Regions from separate parts of the Photobacterium sanguinicancri genome, predicted to be linked through region 3. Evidence: predicted binding sites of a transcription regulator. Region 3 holds the regulator's gene; each other region holds the start of a gene.
What was found. Region 3 encodes PurR, which represses purine synthesis genes. Its sites were predicted from a motif close to TNANGNAAACGTTTNCNTNA; they were not measured.
Positions count from the first base shown of each region.

Region 1: a site for PurR is predicted at 5,348-5,367, ahead of pyrD (quinone-dependent dihydroorotate dehydrogenase). Genes of this name have one in related genera too.
Region 2: a site for PurR is predicted at 5,668-5,687, ahead of OCU87_RS03520 (uracil-xanthine permease family protein). Genes of this name have one in related genera too.

Region 1 covers NZ_AP024850.1:1,836,438-1,844,630, reverse strand. Annotated here, with positions in the region: gene rlmKL (bifunctional 23S rRNA (guanine(2069)-N(7))-methyltransferase RlmK/23S rRNA (guanine(2445)-N(2))-methyltransferase RlmL) at 1-2,124, opposite strand, end outside; gene OCU87_RS08845 (cell division protein ZapC) at 3,453-3,992, opposite strand; gene pyrD (quinone-dependent dihydroorotate dehydrogenase) at 4,181-5,191, opposite strand; gene OCU87_RS08835 (GGDEF domain-containing protein) at 5,600-6,655, shown strand; gene OCU87_RS08830 (NAD-glutamate dehydrogenase) at 6,786-8,193, opposite strand, start outside.
Region 2 covers NZ_AP024850.1:707,777-715,969, forward strand. Annotated here, with positions in the region: gene lpcA (D-sedoheptulose 7-phosphate isomerase) at 1-454, shown strand, start outside; gene OCU87_RS03500 (class II glutamine amidotransferase) at 551-1,336, shown strand; gene purN (phosphoribosylglycinamide formyltransferase) at 1,415-2,059, opposite strand; gene purM (phosphoribosylformylglycinamidine cyclo-ligase) at 2,072-3,112, opposite strand; gene upp (uracil phosphoribosyltransferase) at 3,548-4,174, shown strand; gene OCU87_RS03520 (uracil-xanthine permease family protein) at 4,357-5,607, opposite strand; gene OCU87_RS03525 (DUF2066 domain-containing protein) at 5,936-7,231, shown strand; gene OCU87_RS03530 (DUF2069 domain-containing protein) at 7,332-7,757, opposite strand; gene wrbA (NAD(P)H:quinone oxidoreductase) at 7,861-8,193, opposite strand, start outside.
Region 3 covers NZ_AP024850.1:2,129,556-2,137,748, forward strand. Annotated here, with positions in the region: gene OCU87_RS10155 (energy transducer TonB) at 1-615, shown strand, start outside; gene OCU87_RS10160 (MotA/TolQ/ExbB proton channel family protein) at 619-1,332, shown strand; gene OCU87_RS10165 (ExbD/TolR family protein) at 1,329-1,751, shown strand; gene OCU87_RS10170 (heme/hemin ABC transporter substrate-binding protein) at 1,748-2,593, shown strand; gene OCU87_RS10175 (FecCD family ABC transporter permease) at 2,621-3,658, shown strand; gene OCU87_RS10180 (heme ABC transporter ATP-binding protein) at 3,655-4,470, shown strand; gene purR (HTH-type transcriptional repressor PurR) at 4,801-5,805, shown strand; cyclic di-GMP riboswitch class I at 6,082-6,187, shown strand; gene OCU87_RS10190 (TfoX/Sxy family DNA transformation protein) at 6,313-6,903, shown strand; gene OCU87_RS10195 (hypothetical protein) at 7,229-7,621, shown strand; gene OCU87_RS10200 (carboxymuconolactone decarboxylase family protein) at 7,765-8,193, shown strand, end outside.

The DNA of each region.
Region 1 (8,193 bases), 290 kb from region 3:
AGTGATAATCCAGCAGTTATGAATATGCTTATTCTTCGCAAAATCCATAGGCAGTGTTTTATCAGAAATGTTCTTAGCATCTAAGCCAAGTTCATTCAGTTGCTCTAAATCCATTTTGAACTGACGCTTATTGTTTGAGAAAACAATTTGACCATCAGTACGTAGCATACGCTTCAAGTTTTCCATTAGCATGATGTGATCACGCTGAATATCAAACGTCTGCTTCATTCGCTTAGAGTTAGAGAACGTAGGTGGATCGATAAAGATAAGGTCGAACGTGTCATCAACCTCTTGAAGCCACTGCAAGCAATCCGCTTGAATGAATTCATGCTGGTTACCAACTTGATTGTTAAGCTCCATATTTTCTTGAGCCCAACCAAGGTAAGTATTTGACATATCAATCGTTGTTGTCGATTTAGCGCCACCACAAGCTGCATGCACAGTCGCAGAGCCTGTGTAAGCGAATAGGTTAAGAAAGTCTTTTCCTTTCGCCATGTCACCTAGCATTTTTCGCGTAATACGGTGGTCTAAGAACAAACCAGTATCAAGGTAATCATAAAGGTTTACTTTAAGATCAACACCGTACTCGTTAACAATAATGTGGCGTTCAGCATTCGACAGTTTCTGATACTGATTTTTACCCTTCTGGCGCTCACGCACTTTCAAGATAACTTTACTATTATCAACACCCGTAACCTGAATCGTTGCACGCAACACATCCATAATGCGACGGCGAGCGATCTCTTCAGGTACAGTTTTAGGTGCCGCGTACTCTTGAATAATCAGGTAGTCGTTATACTTATCGATAGCTGCGTTGTAATTAGGCAAGTCAGCATCGTAAATGCGGTAACACTCAACGCCTTCTTTTTTCGCCCATTTTTTCAGCTTAGTGATGTTCTTTTTCAGGCGGTTAGCAAAATCAGGTGCAACATCTTTTTGCTCAATGTGACCTTCTGTTTCGCCTTCTTCTTTCTTAACGCCACCAGCAGTAATCAAATACGTTTTTAATACACAATCTAGTGCACCATTCGCTAATTTGAATTGCTTGTCTGCACGCATACGAATGCAGCTAAGTAGCTCATTAGAACCAGAATACAGCGCTGCAGTTGAACCGGCGAATGCCAGTTTAAGACGGTTACCCAGCTCTGTGTATAAGCTGATCAGTTCAGGTGTTGTACCTAAACGCTCACCGTAAGGTGGGTTACATATTACAGTACCCGCATCAAAACCCTCAGGGGCTTTCAGCTCGGTTGCATCACCTTGTTGGAAGTTGATTAGCTCTTTAACACCTGCACGACCTGCGTTATCACGGGCAATGGCTAATACGCGATGTTCTAGTTCAAAACCAAAGAACTTAGTCTCAACTTTAGCAACACCACGGCGTGCTTTTACAGAAGCTTCTGCATGAATTTCAAGCCACGCTTCTTTATCAAAGTCTTTAATTGACTCAAAACCCCAACGCTTACGTTTAAGGCCAGGTGCAATGTCTGCCGCCATCATTGCGGCTTCAATCAACAATGTACCTGAACCACACATAGGATCGAGTAAGGGTTGCTCTGGTGTCCAGCCACTTTTGATAACAAGTGCAGCTGCGTGAGTTTCACGTAATGGTGCACGACCTGCTTCAGTACGGTAGCCACGTTGGTGAAGACCACTACCGGCCATATCAAGACCTAGCACACCTTTCTCGCCAGAAAGACGCATATGAATGCGAAGATCAGGCTGGTCACGGTCAATATTAGGACGGCGAAGATCTGCTTTCGTGAAACTGTCCACGATTGCATCTTTTACTTTCATCGCACCGTATTGGCTATTACGGATTTCACGGTTAGTACCGTTAAAATCAACGACAATGCGTGTCGCGTTATTGAAGTAATTTGTCCAATTGATCGCCGCAGCGCCAAGGTACAGATCCATATCATCACGAACGTTGAATTCGCTCAGTACTTGGATGATACGCGATGAGATGCGTGTCCATAGACAACAGCGGTAAGCCGTTTCTTGATTAGCTTTAAAGCGTACGCCCGCATGGACGACTTGAACGCTTTGCGCGCCGAGTTCATTAAGTTCTTCGGCTAGGAGGTTCTCAAGACCTCGAGATGTGATTGCTAGATATTGATTCATGGAGTTCTTTTCGCACTTTAGTTGTTCGGAATTATAACCGAAAACCCCAAAAATACCTCGCGAATCAACGAATGCTTTTCATATTTACTTAAAAAACACTCAGTTAATGCGCTGTCACTGCCAAACTACCAACAAAACATCGGCTTATTCTCGTATCGACACGCGGTTTGTGTACTTACCGATACAGAATAGACCTACAACATAGTTACACCGTCACTAAATTATCACTAAGTTCACAGCAGCTAGAAAAAGCACCTCTTCTATCTTTCTCGTACATGTATAGCGCCAAACGCTTACCAAAAAAAGGGGCATATAAAACACCCCAGAAATATCGTCCACACCAAGAAACAATCTAGCCTTTAAACAAGTATGTACAAGCGAGACAACTCTACAAACTATCCGTTTAACATTGTTTCCATAAAGAAACACAAGCTTCAACTATCTGATATATAAGAATTAAAACAAAGCACTCACTCTATAAAACTTTCTTAATCCGTTCTTCATGTGCAATATTCACTTCGACATGGCTCTATCATCGCTATTAAGCTTAACCATAGTTACCCTTCACTTTCCTGTTGGGACGCAATGGAAACACAAGGTGTAACCCACTTACATAAACAGGGAAAATGAGGAAGTCGCGCGCCCATATCTTTGGTATAACCAAGTTATGAATGGTATTTTTTTGCATTTATAAGCGTAAAAGGGGCACAAAAAAATTACATTTATTCGTGATTTTTCTGAGTGATATCACTTCTATCGTACAGTTAACGACCACCAGCGCGCTCAGAAAATAACCACCCAAAGAGTCGATAGAAGATTAAATTCAACATAAATTAGGGTGCTTAATGGGTGATTTGGTGGCCTGGGGTTTTGTAGGCCGTTATATCGAGAGTTTTAATCGGCCTGAATGTATAAAAATCATATATCGTACTTCTAACTCCTACCCTCTTATTCGGACAATCAGAATAGAGTTATGCTAGCGAGCTAACCTCTCCCTTTACCTCAGGGCTTTGGCTTTGGGCACGCCTAGTATTAAGACCAAGATGCTCTATTGTGCCTGCTGATAGTAAGCTAGCCCTATAAATTAGATAACGTTAGATTGAATAAGAAAGTATTGGGGATTGGCACTGAACAACCGCATTAGGCCGCGGAATTAGACGAAAGTCTTCGATCAATGAACGTCAGGCAGTAAAAGGAATGGCATGGAGACGCCCAGAGCTTAAAGAATAAGGGGCATAATATACATTGGGGTTAAGCTATCTATAGTCGGATCATAAGCATGATGTGACTGTAATTATAGCGCCTGTAAAAGTCTTTTTAAGGAAAAACTAGCCAACTAACGCTAAGCCTAGGTGCAGTTCTTCTACAAACGGCGGTATACGGTCATTCATTACTTTGATGGTATCGCAGTAGTTCATTTCTTTTGTGCTATTGAGTGCTAGAGTCTCTTGTTCAGCCAACATACACAAGCTAGCACTCCCACTGTTTTCAATAACAATGAACTTACCATGCCCTGTTTCTGTCGCTAACGTTACTATTTCGCCTTGTTCTGGCTCATAACCATGAGACTGAGTTTGGAAAAACCAACTTTTAGGCATCATAGGTTTGTGAAACCGGCCTGCGGCAACGGCATTAAGCGCTAACTCGGCTTTACGTGGCTTTGGAAGGTCTAGATGTTCAATGCTACTTTTGAAGGTTTCAAAAGCGGTAGCATCTTCAACAGTGAAGGTGTTTTCCTGCATCGCGCAAGTGATCAAGAATTTTGCTGGAATCGCTGTACGAAAAACCATTTCATTCCCCAAACTTAGCATTAGGGAATTATGTTGTTGGTCAAAATACCACTTCCATGAGTTATTTGGCTTTAGCACGCGAACGCTCCAGTTTTAGTTCTTTATACTGTTTATCCAACGACTTACAGAAAACTTTAGAACAATTTTACTTTTACACCGACAAAAAAAAAGGGGAAATAAATTCCCCTTTCATTGTTCATCATTGTGTAATTTTGACAATCGCGTCGCTAAACTCACTTTCAAATGTGCTTTTAGCCCTTGATAGGTTAAATATTCGTCACAATGTCTTTAACCAGTTTTGGACCGTGATAAATGAAACCAGAATAGATTTGAACAAGCTGAGCGCCCGCTTCCATCTTCTCTCGTGCAGAAATTGCTGAATCAATACCACCCACACCGATAATCGGCAATTTGCCATCTAGCTCTTCAGCCAAACGACGAATCACTTCAGTGCTTTTGTTTTGTAACGGACGACCACTCAACCCACCCATTTCATCGCAATGTGGTAAGTCTTTTACCAAAGTACGATCAAGCGTGGTGTTAGTACCGATAACGCCATCGATTTCATTTTTGATCAGTGACTGTGCGATTTGCACAATCTCGTGATCTTCAAGATCTGGCGCGATCTTAAGTGTTAGTGGAACATACTTACCGTGCTTTTCTGCAAGCTCTTTTTGTTTCTGCTTAAGTTGAGCCAGAAGATCATCAAGTGCTTCACCGTACTGAAGCGTACGTAAGCCCGGAGTATTTGGAGAAGAAATGTTAACCGCAATATAACCTGCGTGCTCGTACACTTTATCCATACAGATAAGGTAATCTTCAGCACCCTTTTCTATTGGCGTATCTTTGTTTTTACCAATGTTGATACCAATAACACCATCGTAGTTCGATTTTTTAACGTTCTCGATGAGGTTATCAACGCCAAGGTTATTAAAACCAAAACGGTTGATGATACCTTCAGCTGGAATCACGCGGAATAAGCGTGGCTTGTCGTTGCCAGATTGTGGACGAGGTGTCACCGTACCCACTTCAACAAAACCAAAACCCATTGCACCAAATGCATCAATACATTCGCCGTTTTTATCTAGGCCAGCGGCCAGACCAACAGGATTTTTAAAGGTAATGCCCATCACTTCAACAGGACGATCAGGAACATGTTGACGATAGAATAGATCTAGAGGAGTGCCGGTAAAGCGAGAGAAGTTCTGAATGGCAAGATCATGTGCTTTTTCAGCGTCAAGCTTGAAAATAACAGATCGTGCGAGGCGGTATAACATAGTACCTCCGAATAAAAGCCCCGTATAAACGGGATGACATTATTCACACATTCTTAGTTAACATCAATCAGAATTTTAAGAAAATCATACCTAAAACAGTAAGTTATAATTAACCTGATTATTTACAATGAGTTAGTAAAAATTAAATTTTACTTTATAAGCAAACGTTTACGCTGTTAGTGTAATTTTTCCCCCTTTCAGTCCAAACAAGCTCTGTGTTTATCGCTTAGTTCTCTCTTATCTCTATTAAAAATAACAAGATTTGACACCAAGCCTATTCATATAAGGCATAAATGGATGAGTAAGCTTTAAAAACATACGTTTTAAAGGTAAGTTAAACGCATAACAAAGTAAAACCATGCTTCTTTGAATCTGGTTTGGCCAACAATCATTTCAATAAGGCCGCTTATGACATTAAATAAACTTCGTTTTGAACATGGTGATGATGAACTTCTGGACTTTTATCGTCGTCAGCACATTCTTAAATTTGTTACTGCGGTAACCATCTTCACTTTTATACCACTCGGTATTAAAAATTTACTGATAGGTGAAACCTTATTAGGCCTTTCTCTCCTCGCTTTCGAGCTTAGCTTCGTCATAGAAATGATTGGCTTACTTTATGCTGAACGCAAAATTATCGGCAATGGCATTCCACTTTCATTACTCGTTATTTGTATTAGTTTAAGTATTTATGAACTCGGTATGCTCGTGAGTTATTGGGTGTACCCTATTGTTGTAACACTGGTTTTCATCATTCCTCGACGTCAGGCACTTATCACGAATGCCTGCTTAATTGTTGGTTGTAGCATCGCATCTTTTCATCATGTCGATTGGCAGTTTGCTGCTAGGTTTCTGTCGTCACTCATTGCCTGTGCCAGCATAGCCCATGTAGCCATTGAAGCAATCCATCGCCTTCAAGTTGAACTGCGTTATTTATCAACCCGTGATGCATTAACTGGTGCATTGAATCGCCATCAACTTGATGCGTTTATGAACCGTTCCATTACTCAAAAAAAGCGCGGGTACTCTGCTTGTGTCGCCTTAATAGACATCGATCATTTCAAACAAGTAAATGATCTATATGGTCATGATGTCGGTGATGAGGTGATCAAACAAATCGTCGAAATCATCAATAAACACACGCGGGATTTAAATCTTTTATTTCGACTTGGTGGCGATGAATTCTTACTCTTATTTGATAACACCAATATAAACGAAGCCTATAAGGTACTAAATAAGCTCAATGAGCAGATCCGTACACACCACTATCCTTACCATGCAAAAATAACAATGAGCGCGGGTTTAAGCCCAGCTTTCACTAACGATGATGCGGTTAGTTGGATCAAACGTGCAGATATCGCTTTGTATCAATCAAAAGAAAATGGACGAAATCAAATTATAATTAACGCAGTAAGTGACAGTGTAACCAACCTTGATTTCAATTTAGATCAACAGGTTATGTAGTAAAACTCATATCGAAGGATCTAAAAAGGATCGTTTAAGTTTGCTTTCAGTATGGTTCCTTATTAACGAATAACATCCAACAAAAAAGCCAACGCAATGCGTTGGCTTTTGATTAATATAACCGTATTAGTTAGATGCTAGAACGGCAGTTCAAGTTAAGTAACATCAACTCTCGTAATGCAACAGAGAACTTCGCAAACTCATGAACATTACCAACCTTAAACTCAGCTAATACACTTTCCCAGCGTAAAATAGCTTTATCGTGCTCTTGCATCCAAGCTTCAATACCCTGCTCTGGCGTTGAACCATCAACCATAGCGGTAATAACGGCCGATGTTAATTGACGCTGCTGCCAATCAAGATCTTCACGGAATGACGCACGAGCAAGAGCCTGCCAGTGGTTATCAACCGATTGATTATTTACTTGCTGTAGGAACCAGTGCAACGAAAGTTCAGCCCCTAATACAAAGTAGATACGCGATATATGGTCAATTTCTTGTTTAAGCTCTTTAGCAATCTGTGCGATATCCATTGCAGAGTACAAACTACTTAAACGTGCAATATTATCTGCAAGCGCTTGTGGAACGCCTTTGTCGACCATGATAGCAGCTTGATCTTTGTGTTCCTGAACCTCTTCAGTTACAAGGTAACGTTCTAAATTCTCATTCAACGTGTTCACAACAGGTTGATAAACACAAATTTGCTGCTCTATACCTAACTTACGATCACGATTACGTAAAATCCACCGTGTCGCACGGCGCAACATACGACGACAACGATAAAGCATGTCGTACTGTGTTTCTGCCGACACGGCATTGTCTAGCGCTCGAATTTGATCAAAGAACTTATCAAAGTTGAAGACACTACGCCCTACTGCATACGCTGAAGAGACTTCAGCAACTGTTGCTCCCGTTTCCTCTTGTAAGCGAGTCACAAAGTTACAACCCATCTCGTTCGACATTTGGTTCGCAAGCGAGGTTGCAATCAGTTCTTTACGCAGTGGATGGCTGTCCATTTGCGCACGGTATTTCTCTTTTAACTGTGCAGGGAAATACGCTGGTAACAACCGAGCATGGTACGGATCATTGGAGATTTCATCCGTTACAAGCTGCTCTTTTAGTACCATTTTTCCGTAAGCAACTAAAACAGCTAGCTCAGGGCGTGTTAGGCCGATGCCTGATTTCTCACGCTCTGCCAGTGTTTCGTCATCCGGTAAATCTTCAAGTGCACGATCCAACTTACCTTCACGTTCTAAGTGATGAATAAAGCGAATTTGCTCTTTTAGCAGCTGCACTTGCTGCTGCTGTGTTACGGAAATTGATTCGCTTTGACAGTAAGCATCATCAAGTACGATCTCGCCAACTTCGTCTTCCATGCTTTCTAGCAGAAGGTTACGTTGCTTATACGTTAGATCCCCACAAGCCACTAAACTATTAAGTAAGATCTTAATATTCACTTCGTTATCGGAGCAATCAACACCACCTACGTTGTCGATGAAATCGGTATTCACCAATCCACCGCGTTTAGCAAACTCAACA
Region 2 (8,193 bases), 1.4 Mb from region 3:
AGGTGGTAAAGTATTATCATGCGGTAATGGTGGCTCTCACTGCGATGCTATGCACTTTGCTGAAGAGTTGACAGGTCGCTACCGTGAGAACCGCCCAGGCTACCCTGGTATCGCGATTTCAGATCCAAGTCATCTATCGTGTGTAAGTAATGATTTTGGCTACGACTACGTATTCTCACGTTACCTTGAAGCTGTTGGCTCAAAGGGTGATGTGTTGTTTGGTCTATCAACATCAGGCAATTCAGGTAATATTTTAAAAGCGATTGAAGCTGCACATGCGAAAGGCATGAAAGTGATTGCGTTAACCGGTAAAGACGGCGGCAAAATGGCGGGTCTTGCCGATGTTGAAATTCGCGTACCACATTTTGGCTTTGCTGACCGAATTCAAGAAGTACATATTAAGATCATTCATATCTTAATCATGCTAGTTGAAAAGGAAATGGTTGCGGAATAACCCTTTTACTTGAGGTTAGTTGGCTGACCGAGTACAACTAACCTCGTGTGAAGAGTTCTTACGTTTAGCTTTTAAGAAAAAAGGGCATAAAGGAATATGTGTGAATTGCTTGGCATGAGCGCCAATGTGCCAACCGATATCTGCTTCAGCTTTACAGGCTTGATGCAGCGGGGTGGAAATACCGGCCCACATCGTGATGGTTGGGGAATTACGTTTTACGAAGGTAAAGGCTTTCGTACGTTTAAAGACCCGAATCCAAGCTGTAAATCACGTATTGCTGAATTGGTACAGGAATATCCAATAAAAAGCTGTGCTGTGGTCAGCCACATTCGTCAGGCGAATCGCGGTGGTGTGTGTTTAGAAAATACCCATCCATTTACGCGAGAGTTGTGGGGACGTTATTGGACATTTGCTCATAATGGGCAATTGACTGATTACCAGCTATTAGCAACGGGTCGTTTTCAGCCTGTCGGCGATACGGATAGTGAGATGGCTTTTTGTTGGTTACTTAATCAGCTTGAAGCGAAGTTTTCTCAACGCCCAACAGATCCTGATGAACTGTATGGCTTTATGGCAACGTGTTGCGATGAACTGCGTAAACTTGGGGTATATAATATGCTGCTAAGTGACGGGGATGATGTGGTGACATATTGCACCAATAACCTTCATTGGATTACCCGTCGAGCGCCATTTGGCCAAGCGTCATTGATTGATGAAGATGTCACGATAGATTTTAATCAAGAAACAACTCCGAATGATGTTGTGACCGTGATAGCTACTCAGCCACTCACGAATGATGAAAATTGGCATAAAATGGCCGTTGGTGAAATGAATGTATTCCACTTTGGTGAGCCGATTTTTAACCGAGTGGCATCAAAGTAAACGCGTTATTTGAATCATAAAAAAACGCAGTCAATGTAAATTGACTGCGTTTTTTATTATTTATCGTTCGAATGGATATTAATCGTCAGCAGCATAGCCATGCGAAGCTAAGGTATTACCGTCTAAAGAGGCTTGCCCATCGATCATTGCTAGGCGTTCATTGATAAACCAATGTGCGACTAATGGGTAGATGCGATGCTCTTGCTCTTGCACGCGTGAAAAAATATTGTCCACAGTGTCATCTGCAAAGATCGGCACTTTAGCTTGTAAAATCACAGGACCACCATCAAGCTCTTCAGTGACGAAGTGAACACTGGTACCGTGTTCCGTATCGCCTGCATCTAATGCACGCTGGTGGGTATGAAGCCCCGGATACTTAGGTAATAGCGAAGGATGAATGTTAATCATCTTCCCTTGATAGTGACGCACAAAGTCGCCACTTAGGATCCGCATAAAACCAGCAAGGATAATTAAATCAGGCTGATAGGCATCGATTTTTTCAATCATTGCCTTATCAAAGGTTTCTCTGTCACTAAAATTAGCCGCAGAGACATGTAAAGCATCGACATTAGCCTGTCGTGCTCGCTCTAAACCATAGGCGTCAGCTTTGTTTGATAGCACCGCGGCTACTTTTGCATTCGCGATGATACTATTTTCACAAGCATCTAAAATTGCCTGTAGGTTTGAGCCATTTCCTGAGATCAGGACAACGATATTTTTCATTGCCGTACTGCCTTACTTAATTTCTACTTGCTCTTCGCCAGCTTCAACATTTGCAATTTCACCCAGCAGCCAAGCGTTTTCGCCTTCAGCTGTTAGGATCTCGATTGCTTGTGCTGCTTGCTCTTGAGGTAGAGCGATAACAAGACCAACACCACAGTTAAAGGTACGGTACATTTCGTACGTTTCAACGTTACCTGCTTGCTGTAGCCAGTTGAAAATAGCAGGCCACTGCCAGCTTGAACCGTCAACAACTGCTTTTGTTCCTTCTGGTAGTACGCGTGGGATATTTTCCCAGAAACCACCACCAGTGATGTGTGAAATAGCGTGAACATCACAGCTTTCCATCATCTTAAGCGTAGATTTAACGTAGATTTTAGTTGGCGTTAGCAGGTGTTCTGCCAGTGACTTGCCTTCTAGTTCTTCGTTAAGGTCTGCATTTGAAACTTCGATGATCTTACGAATTAACGAGTAACCGTTAGAGTGTGGGCCACTTGAGCCAACTGCGATTAGCGCATCGCCAGCTTTTACTTTCGTACCATCGATAACTTCTGATTTCTCAGCAACACCCACACAGAAACCTGCAACGTCGTAGTCTTCGCCGTGGTACATGCCTGGCATTTCCGCCGTTTCACCACCAATCAAAGAACAACCTGATTGCACACAGCCTTCACCAATACCGGCAACAACTGCAGCTGCTGTATCGATATCAAGTTTACCTGTTGCATAGTAATCAAGGAAGAATAGAGGTTCTGCGCCTTGAACGATAAGGTCGTTCACACACATAGCAACAAGGTCAATACCAATGGTATCGTGTTGTTTCAGATCCATCGCAAGACGTAGTTTAGTCCCTACGCCATCGGTGCCTGATACCAATACTGGCTCTTTATATTTAGTCGGTAGGGAGCACAATGCCCCAAAACCACCAATACCGCCCATCACTTCAGGACGACGAGTGCGTTTAACCACACCTTTAATACGATCAACCAACGCATTACCTGCATCGATATCAACACCAGCATCTTTATAACTAAGAGAAGAATTATTGCCGCTCACAAGAGTTTCCTCACGGTATGTACACCAAACACATTAAATAATCGTACTGATTAGGCCATTATTTAATGGGGCTGAAGTAGAAATCGTGGGTATGATAACAGCAGTCGTGGCGGAAAGGGAAACGTTTGCGTCAATATTTTTGGTTTGCGAATTTCTCGTGAATATCGATGATATTTTAAGCGTAGCCCTGTGGTGAGCATTGGTGATGAAAAAACTGCGTAAGAGAATGGATGATCATTTATGTATAGCGTTTTAATTCTGCTGTGTCTGTTGATTCATTTTTTAGAGATATAAACCTTCCTGAGACAAACGTTTGCTTAAAGAAGCAACAAACACACAAAAAAAGCGTGTTTAAGTGAATGAGTCGCTAAAATTTAGGAAGGTATCGTGTACAATAGCGCGATTTTATATTTTTTTTGCTGTTAGGAGTCATAGATGAAAGTCGTTGAGGTTAAACACCCACTTGTTAAACATAAGATTGGCCTTATGCGTGAAGGTGATATCAGCACTAAGCGTTTCCGTGAATTAGCAACGGAAGTTGGTAGCTTGCTGACTTATGAAGCAACGGCAGACTTCGAGACGGAAAAAGTGACAATTGAAGGCTGGAACGGTCCAGTTGAAATTGATCAATTGAAAGGTAAAAAAGTAACAGTTGTGCCTATTCTTCGTGCGGGTCTTGGCATGATGGACGGCGTACTTGAGCATATGCCAAGTGCACGTATCAGCGTTGTCGGTATCTACCGTGATGAAGAAACACTAGAGCCAGTACCTTACTTCAACAAACTAGCATCAAACATTGATGAGCGTATCGCTCTTGTTGTTGATCCAATGCTAGCAACTGGCGGTTCTATGATTGCAACACTTGATCTTCTTAAAGAGCAAGGCTGTAAATCATTCAAAGTGCTTGTACTTGTTGCTGCGCCAGAAGGTATTGCTGCACTAGAAAAAGCACACCCAGATGTAGAGCTATATACTGCAGCTATCGATGAGAAGCTTAATGATAAAGGCTACATCGTACCTGGTCTTGGTGATGCAGGTGATAAAATCTTCGGCACTAAATAAGCCGAATTGATTTTACGCATAATAAAAAGCCGAACCTTGGTTCGGCTTTTTTGATCTTGTGATGTGCTCTGTCCCGAATTGTATTGGCACATTGAGGACGCAGTATGGCAACATCTTTTAGCTATGAAATAGACATAAAAACGGCAACCATAAGGTTGCCGTTTTTATTATTTGGCTAGCTGTTATTTCTCAATGCCATCAATCTGCGCATTATCAACAACGTGTGATTCACCCAGGTCATCTGGTAACACAAGGTTAAGCAAAATCGCGACGATACCGCATAGGCTGACACCTTGAAGGCTGAATTCGCCGATACCAAAAGCCATGCCACCAATACCAAATACCAGTGTTACCGCTACAATCACAAGGTTACGTGCCTTGTGTAGGTCTACTTGGTTTTTAATCAGAGTATTTAGGCCTACTGTTGCGATTGAACCAAACAGCAAAATCATAATGCCGCCCATTACAGGAACTGGAATGGTTTGTAGTACAGCGCCAAGCTTACCAACAAATGCCAATACAAGTGCTGTTACAGCGGCCCATGTCATGATGATAGGGTTAAAAGCTTTGGTTAGCATTACTGCACCGGTGACTTCTGAGTAAGTTGTATTCGGTGGCGCGCCAAACATCGATGCTGCAATTGTTGCGATGCCGTCACCCGCCATAGTACGGTGTAGACCCGGCTTTTTAAGGTAGTCTTTACCGGTGACATTTGAGATTGCCAACATGTCACCCACATGCTCAACCGCAGGTGCGATCGCAACTGGAATCATGAATAGCACTGCATTGATGTTGAATTCAGGGTAAGTGAAGTTAGGCATTGCTAACCAACTTGCTTGTACCACAGGCGTAAAGTCGACCACACCAAAAGCAAGGCTGACACAGTAACCCGTAACAACACCCGCCATGATAGGTACGAGTTTAAAGAAGCCTTTGGCAAATACGCTGAATGTGATTGTTGTAAGTAATGAGGCGGCAGAAATCCAAATCGCCGCATCACCGTTAACCAGTTGGATGCCACCGTCCCCACTTTTACCAACAGCCATGTTGACTGCAGCTGGTGCCAGACCTAAGCCTATTACCATGATAACTGGGCCAACAACGACCGGCGGCAGTAATTTATGGATGATTCCGACGCCGCGAACTTTGATCACAACGCCCATGAGTACGTATACAACCCCTGCCATCATTAGGCCACCCATGGTGCTGGCTACGCCCCAAGTTTGGATGCCGTACATAATAGGAGCAATAAAAGCGAAAGATGAAGCGAGGAAGATAGGAACAGAACGTTTGGTGATCACTTGGAAAAGAAGGGTACCTATACCTGCACCAAATAGGGCAACATTGGGGTCGAGGCCAGTTAGTAACGGAACCAGCACTAATGCACCGAATGCGACAAATAACATTTGTGCACCTTGGAGAACCTGCATCATTTTTTTATCCACCTTGTCAAAATTTGGTCTTCTAAAAATAAAATCGCGCAATCCTATCACAGTGGCAAACGATTACCTATGCTTTGAAATAGAGTTTTTTCTATCACTGATATGGATACATCCCTTTTGTACGGAGCATCACTAATTCCTGTAAGCGATGCGATATTTCACTTTGGTTTTGCGGGTACCACAGACTTTTTGCTGAGGAATGGCAGATCTGAAGGCGGAAAAATATAAAAACATGAAGATTGACTAAAATCTGTCACGATATCGGGGCTAAGAGGTTGCTGCTGATAGGCAAATCACCTTATGATCGGAATATATCTAAATGATGAATGAGTTTTCTATGCTGCGTTTTGCTTTTTTTATGTTGGCGTTATTGGCGTTGCCTTTGAATGCCGCCACAGTGAATAACTTATATCAGGCTCAGGTTGTATTACCAGACACTGATAAGCAATCAGAACAAACCGCGCGTCAGCAAGGCCTTGAGCAAGTGCTGGTGAAAGTGTCTGGTCAGAGTCAGGTGGTCGATAACGAGGTTATTCGCAAGGCGTTATCAAGCTCAAGCCAATACATTAGTCAATTCGGTGTTGGATCGCTAAATGGTCAACAAACCTTAGATATGACTTTTGATCGGGTGCAAGTTCATAACTTATTAGCTCAAGCCAATGCAACCGTATGGAGCGATCAGCGTCCTGCCGTTTTAGTTTGGTTAGTAAAAGAGAATAACCGTGAACGCGAAATTGTATGGGATCAGACAAGCAACCCACTGCAAACGGAAATGAATACCGCAGCTAATCAGCGTGGTGTACCAGTATTGATGCCTATTGGTGATTTTGAAGATATTACCGCCGTCACAGTACCTGATTTATGGGGTGGTTTTGTTGAGCCTGTTGCAAATGCGAGTTTACGTTATAACCCTGAAGCAATTTTGATTGTACGAGCACGTGAAGATGGCAGTAATGTCTCGCTTTCTTGGCAGCTTTTTGAGCAGTCGGCTGATCGCTTGGTTGCATCACAAGTTGCGCCTAAAGAAGGTCGTGCGAGTGGTGAGTTAGCGGTTGCAACACGCGAAATGGTTAATCAGATTGCCGATCAGTTGGCTGCAAAATATGCCGTGCAACTGGGGGGCGAAAGCCGAGGCCTATTCACCATTAGTGTGGCGAATATTCAAACGACAGAAGATTTCTTTACACTTGAGCGCATGTTAACAAGTTTAAGCTCAGTTGCTTCGGTAGATGTGCAACGTTTACATGGTGATAAGGCGATGTTTGGTGTAAACCTGTTAACGACTGAAGATGCGTTTAAGCGCGAACTGTTGTTGGATCGTCGTATGACTCCGCTTTCTGAAAATAGCTATACAGGACAAGATTTAGTTGAGAGTGATAGCAATATTAATGTTGTTAATCAGGAGCAGAGTATTAGTGATACTGATGTCTCGCGTTCAGAGCAAGACGTAACGACCAATACCGTGATCGTCGGTGATGGTGTGGTATCACCTGAAAAAACGACAGCTCCAGAAGATTCGACATTAACGGAAGGGAGTGTAACCCAGCCGCGTTCATCTGATGTTGTGATGCCATCTGAGGTTGCTGTAGAAAATCAGTTCTATTGGCAGCCTTAACTGTACCAAGCGGCGACTGAATCCGACGCGTTAGATATAAAAACGGCTGCAGATGATGCAGCCGTTTTTTTTAGCGTTGTTAAATGGCATTTATTGCCACTTATTTGTCTTGATGCCTTGCGTGCTCTTCTTTTTCGACTTGAGAAAGGCGTGGCAGTTTCGTTCCTAGTTCCCGCCCTCTTTGACGGGCAAATACGATATTGCCGATGAATGCACACGATGTAATGCCAAGCTCTACTGCTGCTAACCAACGTTCTGCAGGCTCTATCCATAAAATGGTGAGTGCATGCAGGAAGTAGAACATCAAAATGAAATTAGCCCACGCATGAGTGTAGGGCTTTGCCTCGAGTATTCCTTTTAAAGGTAATAGCAGCGGAAATACCCACATGAGCATAATGATGATGTTATTGAGGTGAGGGTGCGGCGAGATAACGCCCTGCCATAACGCGACCCACAGTAATAAGCTTAAGTTACTGGTTAACGCAAAATAGCGTAGATTCTGAGTTAAAGGTTGCATTGCTACCATAAACACCTTCCTTGCGAGTGTTTGTTTTCCATCTTGGCTTTAAGCTCCGTTACCACGCTCTCGAATTGTTTTCGTGTCCGAGAGATTCCAGTAAAGGAAAAACTTAGTCAGCGAGTTTTTTAGCTGTTTGTGCAAGACGCTTTCCTAGCGCCTGTGCCAGTAACATTTCATCCTGATGTAACCCATTACCATTATTTAGGTGAGAAGCCCCATAAGGTGTACCGCCATGCTCCGTAGTGTGGAGTTGTGGTTCAGAATAAGGAATGCCAACGATGAGCATCCCGTGATGGAGCAATGGCAGCATCATGGATTGTAACGTGGTCTCTTGCCCACCATGCATAGACGATGATGAGGTAAAAAGACTTGCAGGCTTACCAATTAACGCCCCTGATAGCCACTGCGCGCTGGTGGAATCAATAAAGTGCTTGAGTGGCGC
Region 3 (8,193 bases):
TTAGTGTCTGTTCCCCAACAAGCACCGAAACCGCAAACAATTGCTGAAGCTCCAACCAAAGCGGTAAAAGCCAAACCGAAAAAAGAAGTGAAAACCGAGCAAAAACGTTTGGTGAAAAAGCCCAAAGTGACAGAAGAGAAAGCCGTTAAACAACCGGTGACAAAAGATATTGTTAAAAAGGCAACACCCAAGAAAAAGCAGCCTGTCGTAAAAAAGGACGCGGTGAATCCTGCAGAAAAAACAACCAAGCCTAAAGAGGAAATGGTTAGTAAAGCGGATTCACAGCCAAAACCTGAAGTAAAAGCACAAGAGGCCGCAGGGGTAAATAGCCCTCCACAACTGGTTAATAAGCCAAACTTCAGTTCAACGCCAAGTCCAGTTAGTTACCCAAAAATCGCTCAACGGCGAGCGCTAGAAGGCAAAGTATTATTTGAAGTCTGGATTGACAGCTCAGGCAAACAAATTAAACAAATACTAGTGAAGTCATCGGGCACGAATGTACTCGACGATGCAGCGTTAGCTGCCATTAAACGCTGGCAATTTTCATCTTATATCGTCGATGGGCAAGCTATTGCGCATCGTGTACACATTCCTGTTCGTTTCAAGTTGGATTAAGGCATGAACACCATCACAAGCTTTCAAGAACAATTTGGCCTAATGGCTTGGCCTCTCTTCTTATGTTCAGCAATCACTTTAATGATTTTGCTGGAGCGTTTCATTCAAGTCTTACTCTGTACGGGAGTTGGCCATTCTAAAATCAATACGATCTTGGCTAAACAAGATCATAATAACCAACCACAGCTTGATCAACTCGTAACCGATCTAAAGCAAAAAAGGCCTCTGCTCTATAAAGGCGTAGCAATGTTAATTGCCCATCGTCATTTCGACAAAACATTGCGAGAAGATGCAGCCAGTATTTGGTTACAGCAAAAACGTAAACAACTGCGATCTGGGCTGCGCTTACTGGCACTGATTGGGGTTATCAGCCCATTACTTGGCTTATTGGGCACAGTGCTTGGTCTGATTGATATGTTTAAGGGCATTGCAGCATCAACGGGGTCAGTCACTCCAAACGATCTTGCCGACGGGCTCGGCCTTGCCATGCGCACCACAGCCGCAGGCTTGATTATTGCCCTACCCGCTATTACTGGATCACAACTTCTAGGCGTTTGGGCTGACAGCATTACCTCTAAATTAGAGCACTCACTCAATCATTGTAACCTGTGGATTGAAGGCATTAACTTCCATACCTCAGATGATTCAGCAGTAACTGAAAGCTCTGCAGCAACCCAAACCGCAGCAGTAATGAATGGATCTAAGGTGCAACCATGATCCGCGCATCAAACACCTCATGGGACAGTGACGAACTCAAACCTGATCTTACGCCTTTACTCGATATCATCTTCATTGTAATGGTGTTTTTATTACTGACAGCCAGTGTGAAACTTCAATCCCTTGATGTGGAATTGCCGCAAACAAGTACCGAAGTGTTACAAGAAACCCATGCTGATCCCATTACGATCAACTTATTGGCAAAAGATCCCTACTGGGCTCTACAAGGTAAAGAAGCGAATAACTGGCAAAGCTTTAGCATCAACTTATTAAAAGAAGTAAAAGCTAACCCTAAAAAGCCCGTTGTTATTGGTGCAGATAAAGGCGCATCAGTCGAACACATGCTCAAGCTTTTGGCACTACTTCAACAACATGAAATCAAAGCAACACAATTACTAATGGAAGAGGAAGCATCATGAAACGCTTAGTCTTAGCTACAACTCTGCTTTTAACCGCCACATCAAGCTTGGCTAATGAGCGTATCATCAGTGCAGGTTCAGCCATTACTGAACTTTTAAATGCTATCGGTGCAGAGCAAAACATTGTCGCAGTCGATGCCACCAGCAGAAGCTTAGTGAATAAAAATATCCCGACGCTGGGTTACCATCGCGCATTATCTGCAGAGAGCCTGATCGCGTTAACCCCTACTCGCTTATTAGGTTCGGAAGAAATGGGGCCAAAAACTACCCTCGACCTAGTGAAACAGGCTGGTGTTGAGGTGAATATTCTCAATTCAGGCGAAACAGTGAATGATCTTCTAAATCGTATAGATAGCATTGGCGAAATCACAGGTAAGCAAAACAAAGCAAACGAGCTAAAAGAAAAGGTAAAGCAGCAAGTTGCTAATATTCAAAACAATAACAAACGTGCTTCTACCGTAAGTAAAAAGCCTGTAAAAGTCTTATTCCTATCGATTCATGAAGGTCGCCCTGCAACTGTAGGTGGACGCAATACAACAGCAGATACCGTTATTAATCTTGCGGGTGGTATTAACCCAGCAGCGCAAAAAGTGGAGTCTTATAAGCCGATTTCCGCGGAATCTATGCTTGAAATGCAACCCGATATCATCATGCTAAGTAGCCGTACTTACAACTCAATCGGCCAAGCTGACGGTCTATTCAAAGAACTTCCACTCCTTGCTGCCACCCCAGCAGGCATTAATAAAGCCGTTGTTGTTATTGATGGCACGGCACTTATTGGTGGCCTTGGACTTAAAAGCCTCAGTGAAGCAGAACGCTTAAACCGCGTTTTCTACCCTTAATCGTCGAGTATTGATTACGTGTCCGTTATGCAAATCCAAAGACTTCCATTAAAAATCGTTTTCCCCGTTGGGTTGAGCTTGCTCTTCCTTGCGGTGGCTACATCCGTGATTGTTGGCCCTATGGCTATAACTCTCAGTCAAAGCTTAAAAGCCTTTACGCCTTGGCAAAGTGAATTACCCGCACACATCCAGATAGTGATCCAACAAATAAGGCTGCCAAGAACACTATTATGTATTGCGATTGGTGCCATTCTCGCTTTATGTGGTGCTGTTATGCAGGGGCTATTTCGAAATCCGTTGGCCGATCCTGGCATCATTGGGGTTTCAGGTGGTGCGAGTTTAGGTGCTGCACTGGCTATTGTTCTTTTTGGTTCTTTAGCATCATCTTTCCCGATCCTATTAACATTAGGTACTGTGCCTATCATGGCGTTTCTTGGTGGCGCAGTAAGTACTTGGTTGGTATATACACTGGGGACAGATAAAAACGGAACATCCGTTACTATCATGCTACTCGCTGGGGTGGCTATCGGAGCACTTTCTGGCGCAGCTTTAGGCTTAATGAATTACTTTGCCGATGACCAAGCTCTACGTGATTTATCACTGTGGACAATGGGATCACTCGCGGGTGCTACATGGCCAGGTATCGCACTCGCCTTCTCAACATTCGGTATTCTTATGTGGGTGTTTGATCGCAAGGCCAACGCTCTAAATGCCTTTCTACTTGGCGAAGCTGAAGCAAAACACATGGGTGTGAATGTCCAAGCATTAAAACGCAGCCTAATTTTGTTGTGTGCTGCTGGTGTGGGAGTGTGCGTATCGCTAACAGGCGTGATTGGCTTTATTGGTCTTATTATTCCACATTTAGGCCGTATGCTTACCGGGCCTAACCATAAAAGCTTACTGCCATTATCAGCCTTGCTTGGCGCATTAATTTTGCTGATTGCAGATATGATCGCCCGTGTTATTGCGGCTCCCGCTGAATTGCCCGTAGGGATCATTACCGCCATCTTAGGTGCCCCCTTCTTTATTCTGTTACTTATTAAACAAAAAGGTCGCTTATCATGATGGTTGATGCTCATATATCTGATCAATGGCAGTCGACCCACCATGATAGCGTTGCGATCGCAGCTAAAGGGTTAAACCTCAGCCTTGGTGGTAAAATCTTACTTGATGATTTTAATCTCGAGATTAGGCATGGTGAGGTGACCGCATTACTTGGACCTAACGGCGCAGGCAAAAGTACACTACTCAAAGTACTGTGTGGCGAGTTGGATGCAGGAGGTGATATCCGCATTCATAATAAGAACCAAGCTAAGTGGCCAGCTAAAGCGTTAGCCCGATATTTAGCCGTTTTACCTCAACACAGTAGTTTAAGCTTTGCATTTACCGCACAAGAAGTAGTCGAACTCGGTGCTTTACCACTCGATCTTCCCCGCGCGGATGCAACGGCGACAGCAGCTGAAATGATGGAAAAGACCGATGTCACAACACTCGCCGACAGGTTATATCCCTCTTTATCTGGCGGAGAAAAGCAAAGAGTTCATTTTGCGCGAATTCTGACACAACTGAGTGAAGCAAATGAAAATGCGATTCTAATGCTTGATGAACCCACATCGGCTCTTGATTTGGCTCATCAGCATAAGACGTTACAATTAGCGCAGAACATGGCTAAAGCTGGCGCTGCCGTTATCGTTGTATTGCATGATCTAAACCTAGCGGCACAATATGCCAATCGCTTGATTATTGTGAATAATGGCAAAATACAAGCAGATGGCGATGCGTGGCACGCACTCGAACCGAGTAACATTGAACGAGTCTACGGTTGGCCAGTCACTATGACAGAGCATCCGGTGCACAAACACCCCGTGATTTTGTAGCACTTTACTTGCGTATTTATTACATTACCCATGCGAATGCATACTAACGCATCAAAAATCACCATAGTTACATTATTATTGTTGATGTCTATCAAGTATTACCATCTTGATAAACAGAAACGTTGCACTGTGCGCTACACTCAGTAAAATGTGAACGCAAGCGATTAACAATGTAACGCTACCCTAATCTATAAAAGCCGCTCATCCTAGAGAAGCGGCTTTTCACTTTTATGGAAGGTCTAAAGCGACACATGCACTCAACGTAAAAAGAGTAGGCGTGTTGGATGGCTTAGCTAGACCCTCTTTATTGCAATTATTAGAAGAATAACTATGGCAACGATTAAAGATGTTGCACGTATGGCTGGTGTTTCAACGACAACAGTCTCTCACGTGATAAACAAAACACGCTTCGTAGCAGAAGCAACACAGAAGAAAGTGTTGGCTGCCGTCGATGAACTGAACTATGCGCCAAGTGCTGTTGCTCGCAGCCTGAAATGTAATACTACTCGCACTATCGGTATGTTAGTAACGAAATCGACTAACCCGTTCTTTGCTGAAGTTGTACATGGCGTAGAAGAATACTGTTACAAAGAAGGCTATACCTTAATTCTATGTAACACCGAAGGTAACCTCTCTAAGCAACGTGATTACTTGCGCATGCTGGCTGAAAAGCGTGTAGATGGCTTGATGGTTATGTGTTCAGATCTCGACCAGCGTTTATTAGATCTATTAGAACGCCAAAGTGATCTACCTATGGTTGTGATGGACTGGGGCCCAGAAAGCCCACACACAGATAAAATCCAAGATAACGCAGCAGTCGGTGGTTATGTCGCGATCAAGCACTTTATCGAAAATGGCCACACTAAGATTGGCTGTCTATCTGGCCACAATGAAAAATCAACCTGTCGTGAACGCTTGAAAGGCTTCCAAAAAGCGATGGGTGAAGCTGATCTAGATATTAATGAAGATTGGATCATTGAAGGTGACTTCGAGTGTGAGACTGCCGTACAAGCAGCTGAACAGTTTATTGCAATGAAAGAGCGCCCTACTGCTATCTTCTGTTTTAACGACATTATGGCAATGGCGATGATCAGTACTTTCGTTCAACATGGAATTCGAGTGCCTGAAGATATCTCAATCATTGGTTACGATAATATCGAGCTAGCACCTTTCTTCTCGCCACCTTTGACAACAATCCACCAGCCTAAACGCCGCTTAGGTAAAACAGCGATTGAAATCTTGATGGAACGCGTAAAAGATAAAAAACATGAGACCCGTGTTTTTGAAATGTCACCGGCACTCGTTGTCCGTAAGTCAGTTCATAAGCTCAATTAATTATTCTTATTGCGCATAAAAAAACAAAAAACCGACAATATTAAACGTCGGTTTTTTTATAAATTCACATCGCTTAAAATTCGATTTTTTCACACAAACACTTAATCTATAACAATAAGTTTACTTATAAAATTGAAATAGTTCTCTTCAATTTACTGCTCATTTCATTTCACACCTGAATATTCTCTCTCTCTTAATAGTAATAATTGAAGCAACATCACACTTTGACCCCCGTAAGTTAAACGATTTTCTGCTATTTACGATATGCTTATTCAGTCACGAACAAGGCAAACCATTTGAAAGAATGGGACGCAAAGCTTCCGGCCTAACAGAGTGTTATTTGGGTAACATTTAACACTTTTAAGGTAGCGGGGTTACCGATGGATTTAACGCAAAACCTGCTTCAGGATTTGACATGCTTTTGACATATATTAAGTGTGCTTTGCTAATCTAAACTCCTCGCTTATATGTTAGGTGACTCCCAGATTTATTTCACCGAGAAGTCGCATGGATAAACCAATACTTAAAGACACCCTAAAATTATTCGACTGCTTTGACAGTGTTAAATCACGGTCCATGTTTGGCGGTTTTGGCATTTTTTCAGGTGAAACGATGTTTGCACTTGTCGTAAAAAATAAGTTACACCTTCGTGCCAATGCTAAAAATATTGAGCAGTTTAAAAAAGCTGACTTAACCCCTTATGTTTATGAAAAACGCGGTTTTCCCGTTGTGACTAAGCATTTTGCAATACCTGATACCTGGTGGAATACTCCAGAGATGATCATTGAACACGCACGCGGTTCTTTAGACGGTGCAAATAACGACAAAGAAACAAAAAGTAAAGTTGGGCCTTCACGTATCAAAGATTTACCCAATTTACGGTTAGCGAATGAACGTATGCTGAAAAAAGTAGGTATTGATACTGTCGACAAGCTTGTAGAAGTTGGCGCTATTGATGCTTATAAAGCACTACTCGATACACATGATAATAATCTCAACATCGAGTTGCTTTGGGCTTTAGAAGGCGCGATCAGCGGCAGACATTGGTCGGTGATCAGTGAAACAAGACGCGGAGAGTTGTTAGGTTTATTACCTTAAGCCATTCGGTCAAAAACAACACTTTTTACAATATAAAAAACGGGGCTTTGGCCTCGTTTTTTATAGCTCCAGCCTCCTGAATGTCAGGATTACGTCAAAGATTGACTCTTCTCACAAATACTGTTCACAAAAGCATCAGTTAACTTTTAATCTTACCTTAAATAAGTAAAATACTGGCTAGCAGCAGAACAACCAACGTCAAAAAATTGTTTTTAACTACTTATGGCAACTGTTGCATGAAGGTAGCGCCACTTTAATGACGCTTCATAACCTTCGCCATAACCAACGTGCAGTCTCTTTATAGATTGCAAAAAGTGAGGCAAGTATGCTCTGTTCAAAGCCTTTTCCTGGGCAAACAGACCACATATTCAAAGACAAATTTAACAAATGGCCAAAGTTATTCCGTGCCTTTGTTCTTCTTAGCCTACTCCCTCCAGCTTTAGTCATGCTACTAGTCTCTCAGCAACTGGCTCCACTTAATGCACTCATTGATACAGTTACCCTGACATGCGGCTTTAATATCATGCTGATTGTATGGGGCGTATTACTCAAAGTTCGCGCTCGTAAATACTGGTATCGAAACTATCACATTGGCAAAACACTGGTCCTTGCATGCCTGCCTTTCATCGCATCAGCTTATATCGCTTTGTCTGATATTCCGGATAACCGTGTTGTGCAACAAGAACGTAGCCAAGCTGTAGAAGTAGCCATTAACTAAAAAGCTGCTCAAATTACAGACACTCAGCGGCTATTTTCAGTTTTTCTCTAATTAATTGAAATATTTGCGTCCTTCGTTGGGTCTCCTTTATTACCTTGGTATAGCATTGGTGCTATATCATGTGTTCATAAGGAAACGACGCAGTGCGCCTCGCGAAAAAAAACAAATACTCCATCTTTGTCCGCCCATTACTTTGGCTACAGAAGCGTAATTTCGGCGCAGAACTGAACCCTTCTTTGCTGTGGGGACGCCGTCCACCACTCTTTTGGTTAGTCGCAGGATTTTTTGGCTACCTTGATCGCCGCCACTCTCCACTTTCACCTGTTACGCGCTCTCTTGTTTGTGTCCGTGTTTCACAGCTTAATGATTGTGAGTTTTGCGTCGATGCCAATGGAATGCGCCTAGCAGAGCGTTGTGATTCTGTTGAAAAGATCAAAGCCCTCTCCCAGTGGCAACAAAACATCACCTTATTCACCGATGAAGAAATAGCGGTGCTGCATTATGTTGAAGCCATGACTATTACAGGGCAAAAAGTAACAGAAACGATGCTAGCTGATCTGCAACAGTGGTTT